DNA from 2 places in the Rossellomorea yichunensis genome. Region 1 is predicted to be linked to the other one. Evidence: predicted binding sites of a transcription regulator. Region 1 holds the regulator's gene; the other holds the start of a gene.
What was found. The regulator Rex, encoded in region 1, represses fermentation and respiration genes when NADH is low (regulators of the CRP and FNR family bind a similar motif). The targets are predictions, from matches to a motif close to TTGTGAAATATTTCACAA.
Positions count from the first base shown of each region.

Region 2: RSX31_RS00175 (L-lactate dehydrogenase) is a predicted target of Rex. The motif match lies at 5,954-5,971, and genes of this name have one in related genera.

Region 1 covers NZ_JAVYAD010000015.1:141-9,253, forward strand. Annotated here, with positions in the region: gene tsaE (tRNA (adenosine(37)-N6)-threonylcarbamoyltransferase complex ATPase subunit type 1 TsaE) at 100-555, shown strand; gene tsaB (tRNA (adenosine(37)-N6)-threonylcarbamoyltransferase complex dimerization subunit type 1 TsaB) at 552-1,247, shown strand; gene rimI (ribosomal protein S18-alanine N-acetyltransferase) at 1,273-1,710, shown strand; gene tsaD (tRNA (adenosine(37)-N6)-threonylcarbamoyltransferase complex transferase subunit TsaD) at 1,707-2,723, shown strand; gene RSX31_RS22880 (ABC-F family ATP-binding cassette domain-containing protein) at 3,074-5,020, opposite strand; gene RSX31_RS22885 (redox-sensing transcriptional repressor Rex) at 5,210-5,887, shown strand; gene RSX31_RS22890 (twin-arginine translocase TatA/TatE family subunit) at 5,942-6,112, shown strand; gene tatC (twin-arginine translocase subunit TatC) at 6,128-6,901, shown strand; gene RSX31_RS22900 (YdiK family protein) at 6,917-7,123, opposite strand; gene RSX31_RS22905 (CPBP family intramembrane glutamic endopeptidase) at 7,120-7,863, opposite strand; gene groES (co-chaperone GroES) at 8,192-8,479, shown strand; gene groL (chaperonin GroEL) at 8,533-9,113, shown strand, end outside.
Region 2 covers NZ_JAVYAD010000001.1:26,187-35,299, forward strand. Annotated here, with positions in the region: gene RSX31_RS00135 (DUF421 domain-containing protein) at 1-222, shown strand, start outside; gene RSX31_RS00140 (alpha/beta hydrolase) at 284-1,021, shown strand; gene RSX31_RS00145 (YciI family protein) at 1,136-1,432, shown strand; gene RSX31_RS00150 (phosphotransferase enzyme family protein) at 1,468-2,487, shown strand; gene RSX31_RS00155 (hypothetical protein) at 2,484-2,687, shown strand; gene proC (pyrroline-5-carboxylate reductase) at 2,806-3,612, shown strand; gene RSX31_RS00165 (SIMPL domain-containing protein) at 3,708-4,361, opposite strand; gene RSX31_RS00170 (hypothetical protein) at 4,370-4,807, opposite strand; gene RSX31_RS00175 (L-lactate dehydrogenase) at 4,896-5,846, opposite strand; gene RSX31_RS00180 (GNAT family N-acetyltransferase) at 6,160-6,696, shown strand; gene RSX31_RS00185 (tetratricopeptide repeat protein) at 6,712-7,197, shown strand; gene RSX31_RS00190 (histidine phosphatase family protein) at 7,268-7,858, shown strand; gene RSX31_RS00195 (NCS2 family permease) at 7,885-9,113, opposite strand, start outside.

The DNA.
Region 1 (9,113 bases):
TACCCGAAAAAGGGTAAACTACATATATACATTCTCCCTTAGGGTAAAAAACGATCCTAAGGGTTTTTTATACTCTAAATGACAATTGAGGAGATTAACATGAATCAGTTTGAGATCATAACGACCAGCCCAGAGGAAACAGGCCAGTTTGCAGAGAAATTGGCAGCTCATTTGAAGCCTGGAGCTGTGTTAACGTTAGAAGGTGATCTTGGGGCGGGAAAGACGACATTTACCAAAGGTCTTGCCAAGGGCCTTGGTGTCACGAAGACAGTTAATAGTCCCACCTTTACCATCATTAAAGAATATAAGGGCCGTTTGCCTCTTTATCATATGGATGTATACAGGTTGGATGATTCCTTTGAAGATTTGGGATTCGATGAATACTTTGAAGGGGAAGGTGTGACTGTCGTTGAGTGGGCTCACTTAATTCAAGATCAACTTCCGGAAGAATTATTAAGTCTATCGATTTACCGGGAAGGCGATTCCACGAGAAGAATCGTGTTGAAGCCCTTTGGTGAACGATATAGTGAATTGTGTAAGGAGATTGTGTCATGACGATTTTATCGATTGATACTTCCAATTATCCGTTAGGCGTTGCGCTTATCGAGGAAAACAAGGTAATTGGGGAGTACATTACCTATATTAAGAAGAATCATTCAGTAAGAGCAATGCCGGCTATCGAACAATTGTTGAAGGATTGCGGGATTGAGGCGAAAGACTTAACGAAGGTCGTCGTTGCAAATGGTCCTGGTTCCTATACAGGTGTCAGGATAGGGGTCACCTTGGCAAAGACCCTTGCATGGTCTCTGGGCATCCCTCTCATACCAGTATCAAGTCTTGCTACACTGGCTTCATCGGGTCGATATTTTTCAGGGTATATCGTTCCTTTGTTCGATGCAAGAAGGGGACAGGTGTACACTGGACTATATGAGTTTCAGGGAGATCAATTAAATTGTGTTGAAGATGATTGCAACATCCTGCTGGAAGAATGGGTGACGAAGTTAAAAGGTTTTAATAAAGATATACTCTTTGTCGGAAATGATGTTGCCCTGCACGAGAGCATGATTAAGGAAGTCCTGGGAGATCAAGCAAAAATCACACCCTTTGTCAGTCATAATCCACGTCCCTCTGAACTTGCTTTTATTGGTAGTGGTCTGGAAGAGAAGTCGGCGCATGAAGTGCTACCTAATTATATACGGATGGCTGAAGCAGAAGTGAAATGGCTGGAATCTCAAAAAAAAATCTGAATAGAAGATAAAGGATCGTTAGAATATGGATATACGATTTATGACGGTTGATGATTTAGATGCTGTAATGGAAATAGAAAATCAATCTTTTAGCATTCCTTGGAGCCGGGACGCTTTCTTGAATGAGATCGAACATAACCACCTGTCTACGTATCTCGTTGCCGAGGATGAAGACAAACTTGCAGGATACTGCGGGGTGTGGCTTGTAGTGGATGAGGCGCATATCACAAATGTGGCTGTGCTCCCGGCTTATCGGGGGCGGGGTTTGGGAGAAGGCCTCATGCGCAAGATCATGGGCATTGCCATTGAATTTGGAGCACGTGTGATGACCCTTGAAGTCAGGGTATCAAATACACCGGCACAACATTTATATCGGAAGCTCGGGTTTCAAGATGGAGGAATCCGTAAGCGGTATTATTCGGATAATCAAGAGGATGCTTTAGTAATGTGGGTGAATTTATGATAAAGGATACGTTTGTATTGGGAATCGAGACAAGCTGTGATGAAACGGCTGTGGCAATTGTGAAAAATGGAACAGAGATTGTGGCGAATATTGTTTCGTCTCAGATTGAAAGTCATAAGCGGTTCGGTGGGGTCGTCCCTGAAATTGCTTCACGTCATCATGTGGAGCAGGTTACGTTCGTGCTGGAGGAAGCACTTGAACAAGCTGATATGACGATGGACGAAATTGATTGTGTAGCCGTGACGGAAGGACCCGGTTTAGTGGGAGCCCTTCTGATTGGTGTCAATGCTGCCAAGGCACTCGCTTTTGCTCATAACAAACCTTTGGTAGGTGTTCATCACATTGCAGGACATATTTATGCCAATCGATTAGTGAAAGAAATGAGGTTTCCCCTGCTTTCATTAGTTGTTTCCGGAGGCCATACAGAGCTTGTGTTCATGAAAGAGCACGGTTCGTTTCAAGTGATCGGGGAGACCCGGGACGATGCAGCGGGGGAAGCTTATGATAAAGTGGCCAGGACCTTGAGTCTTCCGTATCCCGGGGGACCCCATATCGATCGGTTGGCTCATGAAGGGGAACCCAATCTTGATTTGCCCCGTGCATGGCTTGAAGAGGGTTCCTATGATTTTAGCTTCAGTGGATTGAAGTCGGCGGTTATTAACACGCTGCATAATGCGAAGCAAAAAGGAGTAAACATTCATCCACAGGATTTGGCAGCGAGCTTTCAGGCCAGTGTGATTGATGTGTTAGTGACCAAAACCGTTAAAGCTGTAAAGGGATATGGAGTGGAACAAGTATTACTGGCTGGTGGAGTGGCAGCGAATAAAGGCTTGCGTGCTGCCCTTCAAGAAGTGTTTGAAGAGGTGGAAGCGGAGCTGATCATCCCTCCGTTATCTCTTTGTACGGACAATGCAGCTATGATCGCAGCTGCTGGAACGGTTTTATTTGAACAAGGAAAAAGAGGAAGCATGGATATGAATGCTCATCCTGGACTTGATATCGAAAATTTCTAAAAGGGAAAGCTTAAACGAAACTTCGTTTAAGCTTTTTTTATTGGGTACAGTTATTGTTCTCGGGTTTTGTTGATATCTTGTGAGTGAATGAGAGGAGAAAAGAACGAACATACGTTTTATCAACAGACTGTGGATAAAATGTTAGTAACTACATAATTGATGTGTACACTATGTGAAAAAGCTCTAGTGTGAATGCCCTATTATTTGGAAGTTTCTGTGGATAACTTACATTGTAATTGTGGATTATGTGGAAAACCTCTGTTAATAACGGATAAACGGGATTTGAATTGTGGATAATGATGTGGAATAAGAAAGGATTGGGGTTCGATAGTTATCCCCAATCCTGTGGATTATTGTTCTTCTTGAAGAATCTCCTCAAGTTCTGTCCATTCTTCCAATAGAGAATCAAGCTCTTCTTTTGCTTTTGTGAGGGAGTCATTGATGTTCTGAACTTTTTCATGATCTTGAAAAATATCAGGGTCACAGAGAAGATCCTCTTTTAATTGAATGTCTTCTTCAAGAGCTTCCATGAGACCTTCAATTTCTTCTACTCTGCGTTTTCGTTGACGTTCAAGCTTTTTCGCCTCTTTATCAATCTTGTGGGACTGTTTTTGAGTGGTAACCTGTGATGACACTTGTTCTCCTTGTTCAATCCGCTCAAGTGCAGCCAATTCTTCCTGCTGTTGTAATTTCTCTACGTAATAATCGTAATCGCCAAGGTATTCTGTCGACCCCTTTTTGGACAGTTCTACAACCTTTGTAGCAATTCGATTGATGAAATAACGGTCGTGTGAGACAAAGAGAATCGTCCCAGGGTAGTCAATCAAGGCATTCTCCAGCACTTCTTTACTGTCCAGATCCAGATGATTCGTCGGTTCATCCAGGATCAAGACATTCCCTTTTTCCATCATGAGCTTGGAAAGTGCCAGACGTGCCTTCTCTCCACCACTCAGTGTGGAAACAGGCTTTAAGACATCTTCCCCTGAGAATAAGAAGTTTCCAAGTACAGTGCGGATTTCTTTTTCCATTTTCATTGGGTATTCGTCCCACAGTTCATTTAAGACGGTCTTATTGGAAGATAGTTCGGCTTGTTCTTGATCATAATAGCTAATCGAAACATTTGATCCGAATTTAAATGCTCCTTCCAGAGGTTGCAGTTTATTGACCAATGTTTTCAAAAGGGTCGATTTCCCGATTCCGTTTGGACCTACAAGAGCGATACTGTCTCCCTTTTTAACAGAGAAGTCGATGTGAGATGAAATCTGTTCGTCTTGCCCATATCCGATGGTAAGATCTTGAACGTGAAGAACATCATTTCCACTTGGACGATCAATTTGAAAAGCAAAGTTGGCAGATTTCTCATCACCCAAGGGTCTATCCATCTTGTCCATTCGTTCCAGCTTTTTTCTGCGGCTTTGTGCCATCTTGGTCGTCGAAGCACGGGCGATATTCCGTTGAATGAAGTCTTCGAGTTTCGCGACCTCCTGTTGCTGGCGCTCGAACATCTTGAGATCCTTTTCGTAGTCTTCTGCTTTCTGTTCAAGGTATTTACTGTAGTTACCGTGGTATTTCTTGCTTCGATTCCGGGAAATCTCATACACTTGATTGACGACGCTATCCAGGAAGTAGCGGTCATGGGAAACGATCAGGACGGCTCCTTCATAGCTTTGAAGGTACGTCTCAAGCCACGATAAAGTCCCAATATCAAGATGGTTGGTCGGCTCATCAAGAATGAGAATGTCAGGTTTGGTTAAAAGAAGTTTCCCAAGAGCGAGACGGGTTTTCTGGCCGCCGCTCAATGTGGATATCTTTGTATCGTAATCGAAATCTGCGAAATTCAAACCGTGAAGGACAGAGCGAATATCCGCTTCATATTGGTATCCACCGGAATCCTTGAACCTGACTTGAAGCTCATCGTATTCTTTTAATACGCGTTGAGAGAGTTCTTCTTGTTCATACACCGAAGGATCGGCCATCTGCTGCTCCAATGTTCTTAATTGCTTTTCCTGTCTCTGCAATTCCTCGAAGACGGTCAGCATTTCCGACCAAATGGATAGATCAGACTCCAAACCGGTATTCTGAGCCAGGTATCCGATGGAAACCCCTTTTGGTTTCGTGATGTCTCCGGAATCATAGGAGAGATGACCTGCAATTATTTTTAAAAGAGTCGACTTTCCCGCTCCATTGCGTCCGACGAGAGCCACCCGATCTCTTGTCTGTATTTCAAGCTTAATATTTGATAGGATATTATCGGCACCAAAGTTTTTCGTTAGTTGATTCACTTGTAGTAGAATCATGACGTTTCACCTCTATTTCATAGTGCTAGTGTACCGTATTTGGGAGGGGGACGGCAATAAATCGACTATTAATCTTCGTACACTTAGGATAAAATATAGTGTATGATGGGTAGTAGAGTTTTAAATTCTGTATGCTTTCTATTTTGGAAGCGGTATCAGAGGTTTTGAATAGATGTGGGGGAATACAATATGAACCAGGATACAACGAAAATTCCACAGGCAACGGCTAAGCGCCTTCCGCTATATTATCGCTTTATCAAGAATCTGTACTCGTCGGGAAAGCAGAGGGTTTCATCGAAAGAATTGAGTGAAGCGGTGAAGGTTGATTCTGCCACGATACGCAGAGATTTTTCTTATTTTGGAGCGTTAGGTAAAAAGGGTTATGGATATAATGTCAATTACCTGCTATCCTTTTTTCGTAAGACATTAGATCAAGATGCCATTACGAAAGTTGTGCTGATAGGTGTAGGGAATCTCGGTACAGCGTTTCTTCATTATAATTTCATAAAAAATAATAATACTAAGATTGAAATGGCTTTTGAAGTAGATGAAAAGAAGGTTGGGACACAAATCAGCGATGTACCCGTTTTTCATTTAGATGATTTAGAAGAGGGTCTTGAGGGGCATGATATTGAAGTGGCCATTCTGACGGTTCCGGCTTCTTCTGCTCAAAATATCACAGACCGATTGGTTTCTTCTAATATTAAGGGGATCCTGAATTTCACTCCTGCGAGATTAACGGTGCCGGACCATATTCGCGTGCATCATATTGATCTGGCAGTCGAGCTTCAATCACTGGTATACTTCTTAAAGCATTATTCAGAGGATGACACGGAAATGTCACAAGATGGAATCATATCCGAATAGAAAATGATCCTTATATACGTTATGATAGAATGGTAAAAGAGGAGGTGTCTCATTATGTTAGGTGCAGGTAGTATCGTACTGATAACAGTTGTTGCTTTACTGATCTTTGGACCAAAGAAATTGCCTGAGTTAGGGAAAGCAGCTGGTAATACATTACGCGAATTTAAAAATGCAACAAAGGGCTTAGCAGATGATGAGGACGATAATAGTAAAAAAGCTAAGTAGGGTAGGATGAACGCCATGAGTCAAAGTCAAAGAGACATGACAGTCTATGAACATATAGGAGAATTGCAAAAACGACTCATGTTTGTAGTCGTTTTCTTCTTGTTAGCGGTAATCGTAAGCTTTTTTCTTGCGGAGCCGCTGATTCGATATTTGCAGCACGCGGATGAAGCGAAAGAATTGACGATGAACGCCTTTCGGATTACAGACCCTCTCAAAATCTATATGGAAATGATCATGTTTATTGCGATCATCATGACATCACCCATCATTCTATTTCAAGTATGGTCGTTCGTAAGTCCAGGCTTATATGAGAAAGAGAGGAAGGTAACGCTTAGTTACATCCCGATCTCTGTCATTCTTTTCTTAGGTGGATTGTCATTTTCATATTTTATTTTGTTTCCATATGTTGTGAAATTCATGATGGGTTTATCAACCAATCTGAATATCCAACAAGTGATTGGAATTAATGAATATTTTCATTTCCTTTTTCAAATAACCATTCCATTTGGGTTTCTATTTCAACTGCCGGTTATTATGCTGTTTCTGACACGCCTGGGGATTATTACCCCGATGCTTCTGGCACAAATGAGAAAAGTGGCGTACTTCATATTGTTAGTCATAGCCGCTTTCATCACACCGCCGGACATCGTCTCGCATTTAATGGTAACCGTCCCTTTGCTTCTTCTTTATGAAATCAGTATTTGGATCTCTAAGATCGGATATAAAAAGGTTTTAGAAGCAGAACAAAAGCTTGAAATGGAACAGTTCGAGGATATAAATAAGGATTGATCAAATGATCAATCCTTATTTTTTATTCTCTATTTTCTTTTTGATTTTGAAATGCAGCATCACCATACGCAACCCGGAACCAAAATCAAGGGTTGCCAGAAAGACGAGCATATAAGTGAAAAATCCCCAACCATCATCCTGTACATTTTGCACAGCAAAGTATGTGAAGAGCACACCGAGAAGGAGATAGATCACGCCTGAGAATAATGGTGATCTCCTCATAGAAATAATCCTCCAATAAATCCTTGTATTTGTTCAGCTTCGTTGATCATTTTTTCAATTTCATCCTTATAGATAGATTGCATTAGAACGACCGTTGTATTCATGGCAACATGGGCAAATATTGGAACAAGGATCCGCTTCGTCTTGACATAAAGAAACGCAAACGTAAAGCCCATAGCCGAGTACAAGATCACATGCTCAGGCTCAAAGTGCGCGAGAGCGAATATAATAGAGCTGATTAACGCGGCGAAAAAGAAATTCATCTTTTCATAAAGGACACCGAAGATAATCTTTCTGAATACAATCTCTTCTAATATAGGGCCAATGATCGCAGCTACCATCATCGATAGCGGTACCTTTTCAATAATGCTGATAATCATCTGAGTGTTTTCAGATCCCATTTCAATTCCCAGCGCATACTCGACTTGTATGGCGACGGATTGAGCAATGAACGCCATAAAGATCCCGACTACAGCCCATACAATGGACCCCCCTGCATTCATGGGAGCGGTGCGTTCAAGTCCGGTGCTTGTTTCACTCTTCCTTAGAATGCCCCACACAACGAGCAGGGTTAACGTAAAGCTGATCACGAGCCAATATCCCGGTACAACATTCTTAACTGTTTCTTCGGGTTGACCAAGCACATCTACACCAATCTTTAATAATAAGGGGATGCCTATAATACTTGAAAGCTGCATGACAATATAGGTAATTAAGATATATCCGAAATGTTTTTTCAACGTATGATCTCCTTTAGCACCTGTTAGATGAGGAACAACCTCATTTCATCTTGAACTCACTCTTGTACAATTCTACTAAGAAAATAGGAACTGTTCAAATCTAAGGGTTTTGTAAGAATTGTCACACTTCAACCGGCTTAAGTAATAAAGCCATATAGTGAGGCATAGTATAGGAGGGTGTGAAAAAAAGAGAAATATGACGAAAAAAAATTCAAGCAGGACTCTTGCAAAATGAAAACGAATTAATTAATATAATAGTTGTGTTAGCACTCACAACAAGCGAGTGCTAATAAATATCATTTACATAATTTCAAGGAGGTTGTTTCACTTGTTAAAACCACTAGGTGATCGCGTCGTTATCGAGCTAGTTGAGTCAGAAGAAAAAACAGCAAGCGGTATTGTGCTACCGGATTCCGCAAAGGAAAAGCCACAAGAAGGTAAAGTGATGGCTGTAGGTACTGGTCGCATTCTTGACAACGGTGAGCGCGTTGCTCTTGAGGTAGCTGTCGGCGATCGAATCATTTTCTCTAAATACGCTGGTACAGAAGTGAAATACCAAGGCACAGAATACCTGATCCTTCGTGATAGCGATATTCTGGCTGTAGTTGGCGAATAATCAAACTTCGTATATGAAAAATACTTTATTTAAATAAGAGGAGGACTTTATCAATGGCTAAAGATATTAAATTCAGCGAAGAAGCACGCCGTTCCATGCTTCGCGGTGTAGATCAATTAGCAAATGCAGTAAAAGTAACTCTTGGACCAAAAGGACGTAACGTGGTACTTGAGAAAAAATTCGGTTCACCACTTATTACAAATGATGGTGTAACGATTGCGAAAGAAATTGAACTGGAAGATGCATTCGAAAACATGGGTGCAAAACTGGTTGCCGAAGTAGCAAGCAAAACAAATGAAATCGCAGGTGACGGTACAACGACTGCAACGGTCCTTGCTCAAGCGATGATCCGTGAAGGTCTTAAAAACGTAACAGCCGGCGCTAACCCTGTTGGCGTTCGTAAAGGTATCGAAAAAGCGGTTCAAGCGGCTATCGAAGAATTAAAAGTGATTTCTAAGCCTATCGAAGGTAAAGATTCAATCGCTCAGGTTGCGGCAATCTCAGCTGCTGACGAAGAAGTGGGTCAACTGATTGCAGAAGCAATGGAGCGCGTTGGTAACGACGGCGTTATCACAATCGAAGAATCTAAAGGTTTCACTACTGAACTTGATGTAGTAGAAGGAATGCAGTTCGA
Region 2 (9,113 bases), on a different contig from region 1:
ATGAAGCGGACGAGCCTTGCATTTCCTCTTATAGTAGATGGTGTATTGCATACGGGCGTTTTAGATAAATTAAACGTGGAGGAAAAATGGGTTCGGGATGAATTGAGAAGAGAAGGATTCACGGCAATCCATGAGGTATTCTATGCCTCTATCAATGTAAGAAAAGAAATCCATATCGTGAAAACATCTGATATTCACGCGTATCCTCATTTTTTTAACTGAGCATTCATAAAAGAAAAGAGCTGTAGGGTAGAGTATACTAAAAGTAAAAAAGGTGATCCCTGTGAAAAAGATACTCAAATGGACTGCCATTGTTCTTCTTGCAGTTGTCCTAATAGGTGGCATTGGATTTTACTTCTGGTCAGAACAAACGTATTCAGCTACAGAAGAATTAATAAAAACAATCAAAATCGAAGAGGATCCATTAATTGAAGAAAAAAAAGACTGGCTTATTTTTAACCCCGAGAAATCTAACAGCAAGGGACTTATTCTATATCCAGGAGCAAAGGTGGAAGTCGAGGCTTATGGGTATTTAGGGAAGTCACTTTCTGAGAAGGGGTACACAGTCGTCATTCCAAGGATGCCCTTTCATATCGCTTTTTTTGGTATAGGTGAATCTGAAAAAATCATAAACAGTTTTGATGAGGAGCTTGATTGGTATGTGTCAGGTCACTCATTGGGTGGAGTAGCGGCTGCTAAATACGCCTATGATCACCAAGATGAGATAAAAGGGGTGATTTTCCTCGCCTCTTATCCAACAAACTCAACTGATTTTTCTGAAAGCGATGTTCCTTTTCTAAGTATTTTTGCAGAGAACGATGGGCTTACTACAAAGGATGATATTGAAGAAAGTAAAAAAATATTGCCGCATGCAACGGTTTTCCACCAAATCGAAGGGGGAAACCATGCAGGCTTCGGAATGTACGGGAAGCAAAAAGGAGATCTTGAAGCAAATATTTCCCCAAGGGACCAGCAAGATGAAATCATACGGACGATGAATGCATGGTTAATGAAGAATTGATTTCATTATTATGAAAGCTGTTGAGCAGACTCAGCAGCTATTTTTGTATGTCAAGATAAAGGAATCCTGACGTACAAGGTAGTATATATAAATATAGAAGGAGGTTCGATTCAGATGGAATTTATCTATGTATTAAAGCTTATCCCGCGTTTACATAAAGAAGAAAACTGGATGACAGCGGATGAAGACATTGTTCAATATCACTTCCAGAGGCTAAAAGAATTCACTGAAGCAGGAGTGGTAATCCTTGCCGGCAGAACATTGAATGAAGAAGAAAATGCTTTTGGAATCGTGATTTTTGAAGCGGAAGATGCAGAAAAGGCTAAAGCGTTCATGAAGGAAGATCCTGCGGTAAAAGAAGGAATCATGACAGCAGAGCTGTTCCCTTACAGAGTGGCCCTTTCGAGATAGGAAATCAATTCTGAAATAGAGTAGGAGAAGGTACGATGGAAGAGTGGATAGAAGAACTTTTTACAGAGGAACTATTGGCTGAAGCTGCCTTACGATTTGGCTGTAATACTGCTCAAGCTAAGAAACTAGGAGACTTTGAAAACTATGTGTATGAGGTGCATAAGGAAAACATTCCCTATATCCTCCGCCTCACTCACAGTTCTCATCGGTCAGAAAGAGAAGTGGAAGCTGAACTGAAATGGATTAACTACTTACATAAGCACGGAGTTAATGTATCATTAGTCAATCATTCTGATAAAGGAAAGCTCGTAGAAGTCATCCAGGCAAGAAAATCGTATTTCTATGTGTGTTTGTTTGATAAAGCTCCAGGAAGTCCTGTGAAAGTGAATGATCCGTTATTCAATGAAGAACTATTTTATAAATGGGGGAAAATGACAGGACATATGCACAGGGTAACAAAGGCATATGGGGAGGATGGCATCCACCGTCTTCGCTGGGATCAGGACGATGTGCTGGACTATAAGAAATATTTATCTGAGGAAGACAGGTACATCCTTGATGCTGGTCAAAGAAACATGGAGGAAATTAGAAGCTTTGTGGAAACCAAAGACACTTTTGGGCTCATTCACTCAGACATCCATCCAGGGAATTTTTTTTACCATGAGGGTGATCTTCATGTGTTTGACTTTGACGATAGTACACAGTTCTTTTTTATAAGTGACGTTGCCATCCCTCTTTACTATTCCGTGTGGTGGAAGTTTAGGAATGAGAACTTGGATATCCGCAACCAATTTGGCGGTAAGTTTCTCGTTTCATTTTTAAAAGGATATTTGACGGAGTGTGAATTAGAAGAAGAGTGGGTAGAACGAATCCCCCATTTCCTTTTGCTCAGAGATTTAACACTGTATTCTGTTTTCCATAAAAAATGGGACCTTGAGAATTTATCCGAGGTCGAGGAGTCGCTTCTTTCACAGATCAGGGACAGATTGCTCCATGATGAACCAATCGTCGACCTGGACTACGGTGAAATTTTTGAAAAAGCGAGGGTAAAATGATTTGGGCACTGCTTATTGCAGGTGTGATCATCGGATTGTTAGTCCGTCTTATGAGGACGACCTTTAAGAGTGGATATGGGATGTCTGAGGATTTATTTGATCAGCCTCAGTATATGAAAACTTGCAATCATTGTCACAGGAAGATTCCAAAGGATTATCAAAAATCTCTTTGTCCCCATTGCGGGAAGCTGGTGGAATGATGGAAAGGTTTGAAGGATTTCTCCTTCGGGCCTTTTTTAATGACGTTTATTTTATATGAGGAGATAAATTTGGTATGATGCTAAAGACTGTTTACAAACAAACTGATGAGGTGAAGAAATGGATAAAACCATTGGATTTATAGGATGCGGAAATATGGCACAAGCGATTATGGGCGGTATATTGAAATCCGGTTTGGTGGATGAACATTCGGTTAAAGCGAGCGCCAGAACTCAGGAGACGCTGGATAAAGTAGCAGGGGAATTTGGAGTGGGGGTTACCAGTGATAATATAAGTGTAGCAGCCTTTTCGGATATTGTGTTTTTATCAGTGAAACCAGACCAATATCGGAGCATTATCGAATCGATAAAGGATTCCCTGAAAGAGGATGCCATCATCATTACCATTGCAGCGGGTATCACCATTGATTGGATGGAGAGTCAGCTTTCTGAATCAATGAAAATTGTCCGGACTATGCCAAATACCCCGTCTCTTGTAGGAGAAGGTATGACGGCCTATTGTGTAAATAATGAAGTAACGGAAGAAGACCTTGCAGATGTACAAGCGATTTTAGAAAGCTTCGGAAAGGCTGAAATGGTAGAGGAAAGCCTGATGGATGCCATTCCAGCAGTAAGCGGATCTTCTCCCGCGTATGTGTTTATGTTCATAGAAGCACTGGCTGATGGAGCGGTTCTGCAAGGTATTCCACGAAAGCAGGCTTACCAGCTCGCATCCCAGGCTGTACTTGGAGCAGCAAAAATGGTTCTCGAAACGGGCACTCACCCAGGAGAACTGAAGGATGCCGTTTGCTCACCAGGAGGAGCAACGATTGAAGCGGTATCAGCTCTGGAGAAGAATAATTTTAAAGGAGCCGTTTTAACGGCTATGGAAGCATGCGGTCGTAAATCGAAGTCTCTGGGAGAGTAAATTGGAAAGCATTTATTTTACGTTATTCTGAAGGTCCGTCCCTCTCTACTTTATTCAAACTGCCAAAGTATTTGTTTACTTTGGCAGTTTGTTATTTATCGGGTTTGGTATTCTACTGTCAAGATGGCTGTGACGCCGATTTGTCCTGGTTGCACGGTTGTACTTTCTTCAGCGGCTTTCACAAATCCAGTTGTTACAAAAGGGGTGACCATTGGGCTTGATTGCTCTGTGATGGACTTTGGCTGGGGGTTGAGCTGCTGCCCCGATTGGTTCGATAATGTGAGTGCTTTTTGGTATGCCTTTTGATATGCGGAAGTAAGGGCTAACTGATAGGATTCAATAGGATTTGAATTGACAAATTGAATGTTTTCTACCCGATTCGCTCCGCTTTTTATGGCATCATCCATAATCGTACCCACTTTTTCAATATCATTTATAGTTACGCGAAATACTTGGCGAACCTCATATCCTGTAAAAATTTGTTTCCCGTCCTCATAATTGTATTGTGGGAATACTTGATAGGTGGAGGTTTGGATATCTTTTTTTGACACACCGTTATTTAATAGTGATTGTAAGACTTGAGTGGATTGTTGTTGGTTCTGGTTTTGTGCCGCTTCAAGTTCTTCATCTTTAGTGACAACACCGATAGAGACAATGGCTTGATCGGGATCCACATAAAGTGTATGCTCACCAGTTACAGTAATCGTGCCATTGGTGTTGCCGGTTCTATAGTAAGGATATGAATACATGAGCAAACCTACACGCAAGTAAAGGATTCAATTTTATCTAAATCGATGCCGAAGTATACCCATGTGAATCCGATCCATCTCCACCCGGCAATGGAACGGCGCCCAACAAAGACAGGATAAAACCAGAAAGCATCTCTTCGTAACCAAATATACGTGTAACGGAATAAACATCTTCTGATGGCACCCGGGTCTACTGCAAAGACACTTGGTCCACCTTGTGTTCCTTGCATCACCGTTTTTTGTGGTTGGAAGTTCGGTGGTGGTCCGGGTGGTGGTTGATTTTGTCCGCCTTGCCCTCCTGCAGGTGGTGGTGAGCTTGGTGCGCCTTGTCCTCCCCCAGGAAAACCTGGAAAGCCACCACCAGATCCTTGACCTCCACCAGGAAAGCCGGGGAACCCGCTGCCTCCCCCAGGAAAACCAGGGAATAGTTGTCTGTGATCATACATAGAAGAACCTCCTCATAAAGAATTCTCTTTATCATATGAGGAGGTCCAATGGGCGTGCGTGTCTATTCATTTTAACGAAGGGAGTAAATCAAGAATCCATCGCTTTTTTCATCACATTTTTTAGCGTCTCTGCTGAGTGAGCGAACTGAGTTCTTTCTTTGTCATTTAACGGAAGCTCGACGACTTTTCTGATACCTTCACCATTAATGATGGCAGGGACACCGATGTATATGTCTTCCTGATCATATTCACCTTCAAGGAGGGCAGAAACGGTTAAAATGCTATTTTCATTGTTAAAGATAGCTTTGGTAATCCTGGCAAGACCCATGGCAATGCCGTAATAGGTTGCGCCTTTCCGTTCAATGATGTGATAGGCTGCATCTCTTACATTGACGAATATATCATCGAGCTGTTTCTGCACGTCATCCTGGTGGAGATCAATCAACTCACTTAAATGACTTGCACCTACAGTCGTGTGGCTCCAAACGGGAAACTCCGTGTCACCGTGTTCTCCCATAATATAGGCGTGAATATTACGTGTATCAATATCAAAATGCTCTCCGACTAAGTAGCGAAGTCTTGCTGTATCGAGGATCGTTCCTGATCCGATGACTCTTTCTTTCGGAAGACCGGAAAACTTCCAAGTTGCATACGTTAAGATGTCGACAGGGTTCGTCGCCACAAGGAAAATGCCGTTGAATCCACTATTCATGACAGAGTCTACAATGGATTTAAAGATCTTCACATTCTTTTCCACCAGGTCCAGACGGGTTTCACCCGGCTGCTGGTTCGCTCCTGCCGTAATCACGACCAAGTCAGCGTCCCTACAATCACTGTAATCTCCTGCAGATATTTTCATAGGGGAAGCGAATGCAAGACCATGGTTTAAATCACGTGCATCTCCATCAGCTTTCTCCTTATTCAAATCAATCATCACGAGCTCATGTGCGATTCCTTGATTCAGAAGAGCAAAGGCATAACTTGAGCCTACAAATCCTGTACCGATTAAAGCTACTTTGTTTGTGCATTTGATTGTCATACGTCATCACCTATCCACTAAATATTTGTGAAAAAATTGGTCACATGAATCTAACAATGGCCAGATAAAAAGAAAGTAATAAAGCCTTAAGTATATGAATTGAGATATTGTGAAATGGTTCACAATGAAATGATAACATGAAACACATTGATATTCTACTCTGAAATATAGCATAACATACATATTTGTGAATAAATTCACAAAATTGTCATACAGAGAAATGGTCCCAGTTCCTTCCCACAAATAAAAAAAGGGTTTTTTCTGATGTGTGATGAATGTATAAAGGAAGAGGAGAGGTATGGGAGGTGTCTGTATGAATGTCAGGAGTGGGGATTTATATATCCGTCGGTTAGAGGAGGGGGATAAATACACGTTGGCAAGGTGGTTGCAGGATCCCGTGGTGCTGGAGTTTTATGAAGGGAGGGACTGCCCATTCACTCTTCAGATGGTGGAGGAGAAGTTCCTGGCAGAGAGGGACGTCTTAGGTTGTCTGGTTGAGTACGAGGGAATTGAAATCGGTTATCTTCAGTATTATCAGCTAGATGAAGAAACAATGATACGATATGGTTACACGAATTTAGATGAAGTGATTTACGGTACGGATCAATTCATCGGAGAAGCGACATATTGGAACAGGGGAATAGGGACGAAACTCATTCGAGCTGTAGTAGAGTACTTGCTCAAGAAGGAGGGTGTCCACCGACTCGTGGTGGATCCCATGACTTGGAACACCAGAGCGATCCGTTGCTATGAGAAATGTGGATATAGTAAATCAAGAATACTGCGGGAGCATGAGCTTCATGAAGGCGAACATCATGATTCCTGGTTGATGGAGTTCATTCCCGAGTAAATGGGAGACTTTAAAATGAGTAGAAAAATAGAAGAAGCCATTGAATTGAGAGAATCGGGAGAATACGCAGCTTCCATTGAAAGGTGGAAGCGATTGATTGGGGAAGAACCAGATAATGGTTTTCTGCATTACCAATGTGCATGGAGCCATGACGCAATGGGACTCGAAAGCGAAGCTGTTCCTTATTACGAAAGTTCGATTCAATTGGGACTGGATGATAAAGAATTACAGGGCGCCTACCTTGGATTAGGGAGTACATATCGGACATTGGGAGAGTATGAAAAAAGCAAATCCGTGTTCGAGAAAGGAATAGGACGATTTCCTGAAAATAAAGCGTTGACGGTCTTTTATTCCATGACCCTCTATAATTTGAACGAACATAGTAAAGCAATGGAGCTGCTGCTGACGTGTATTGGAGAATCGTCACAAGAATCCACCATCGAACCTTATAAAAAGGCGATAACATTTTATGCTAGTCAATTGGACGTCGTGTGGAAATAAGAGTAGCTGTTCTGCATGACAGCTCTTTTTTTTGTGGTTGGAAAGTAAGAAGGAGTGAATGAAGTTGGCAATAACTCAACTGTATCTGGTGAGGCATGCTCACTCGAAATACACCCCCGAGGAATTAACCAGACCCTTATCAGACAAAGGTAAGGTGGATGCTGAGCATGTAACGGAATTATTAAAGAAGGAAAAGATTGATGCAGTATGTTCCAGTCCATATAAAAGGGCGGTGGAAACCGTTGAAGGGACAGCCCGCCATATTGGGCAGGGAATCAATTTATATGAAGAATTGAGAGAACGAACTCTCTCTGGAAAACCTGTTCAAAACTTTGAAGAGGCAATCTCATTGGTGTGGGAGGATCCTGCTTTTTCCTTGGAAGGCGGAGAGTCGAATCTCACCGCTCAAAAAAGAGGCGTACAAGGGATATTTAAGATCATTGAAGAATATAATGGGAAAAACGTCGTGATTGGAACACACGGTAATATTATGGTTTTGATCATGAGTTACTTTGATCCTCAATATGATATCAGGTTTTGGAGAAAGCTTGAAATGCCAGATATATATTGTTTAACTTTTGATGACAAAGTTCTAATAAGCGTCAAGAGAATATGGACACAACCAGCTGAATTTGCACCACAAAAAGACCGTTCATTATGAACGGTCTTTCAAGTATCTATATCGGGTCAATGAGGCAGGAATGCCAGCTGATAGAAGAACAGGACGGCAAAGATATAGACGAGTGGATGTACCTGCTTCCATTGCCCTTTTACGACTTTTAATAATGGGTAAGAAATGAATCCCAGTGCTATCCCTGTTGCGATGCTTGATGTTAACGGCATGCTAAGAATGATTAAAAAAGCAGGGAAGGCTTCATCTAATTGATCCCATTTAATATGAGAAATGCTCCCCATCATTAAGCTTCCTACGATGATTAGGGCAGGAGCTGTAATGGCTGAAATTCCTGATACGGCACTTACAAGTGGACCGAAGAATGCAGCGGCAATGAACAGGATAGAAACCGTTAATGTTGTTAATCCTGTTCTTCCTCCAGCGGAAACACCGGCTGAAGATTCAATATAAGCGGACGTAGGACTTGTCCCAAACATCGCCCCTACAGTTGTTGCAATGGAATCCGCAAGTAAGGCTTCACGTGCTCTTGGCATCGTGTTGCCTTTCATAAGCCCTGCTTGTTGGGCCACCCCGATCATCGTTCCTGTTGTGTCAAAGATAGTTACAAGTAAGAATGAGAACACAACGGCATATAACCCGTATTGAAAGACATCGGCAAATGCTGTAAGAGGATTTGCTACGATAAGTCCTTCTGGAAGATGTGGAAGGGCCACAAACCCTTCTTTAAATGATAATTCTCCTGTGAAGAATGCGACGAGTCCAGTGACTATCATTCCGATAAATAACGCTCCATGGACACGTAAGACCATGAGGATAAGGGTAACAGCCAATCCGATTAACGCTAGGATCGCTGAAGATGAATGAAGATCCCCCAGCTGTACTAAATTCGTTGGATGAGCTTGGATAAGTCCTGTCAGTCGTAATCCAATAAAGGCAATGAACAAACCGATTCCTGCGGTGATGCCGTGCTTTAGATTTTGGGGAATGGCTTCGATCAATTTTTTTCTGAATGGTGTTAATGAAAGAATGATAAAGATGATACCTGCTACAAAAACGGCAGAGAATGCAACGATATAAGAAATGTCATCATTCGCCCCTACTACAGAGTAAGTAAAGTAAGCATTCAATCCCATCCCTGGTGCGATGGCAATTGGATAATTTGCGAACAAGGCCATCCATAACGTGCCGGCTACGGCTGAAATAATGGTTGCTAAGAAGACTTGATCAAATGGCACACCTGCGTCGGCTAAAATAATGGGATTGACAACGACAATGTAAACCA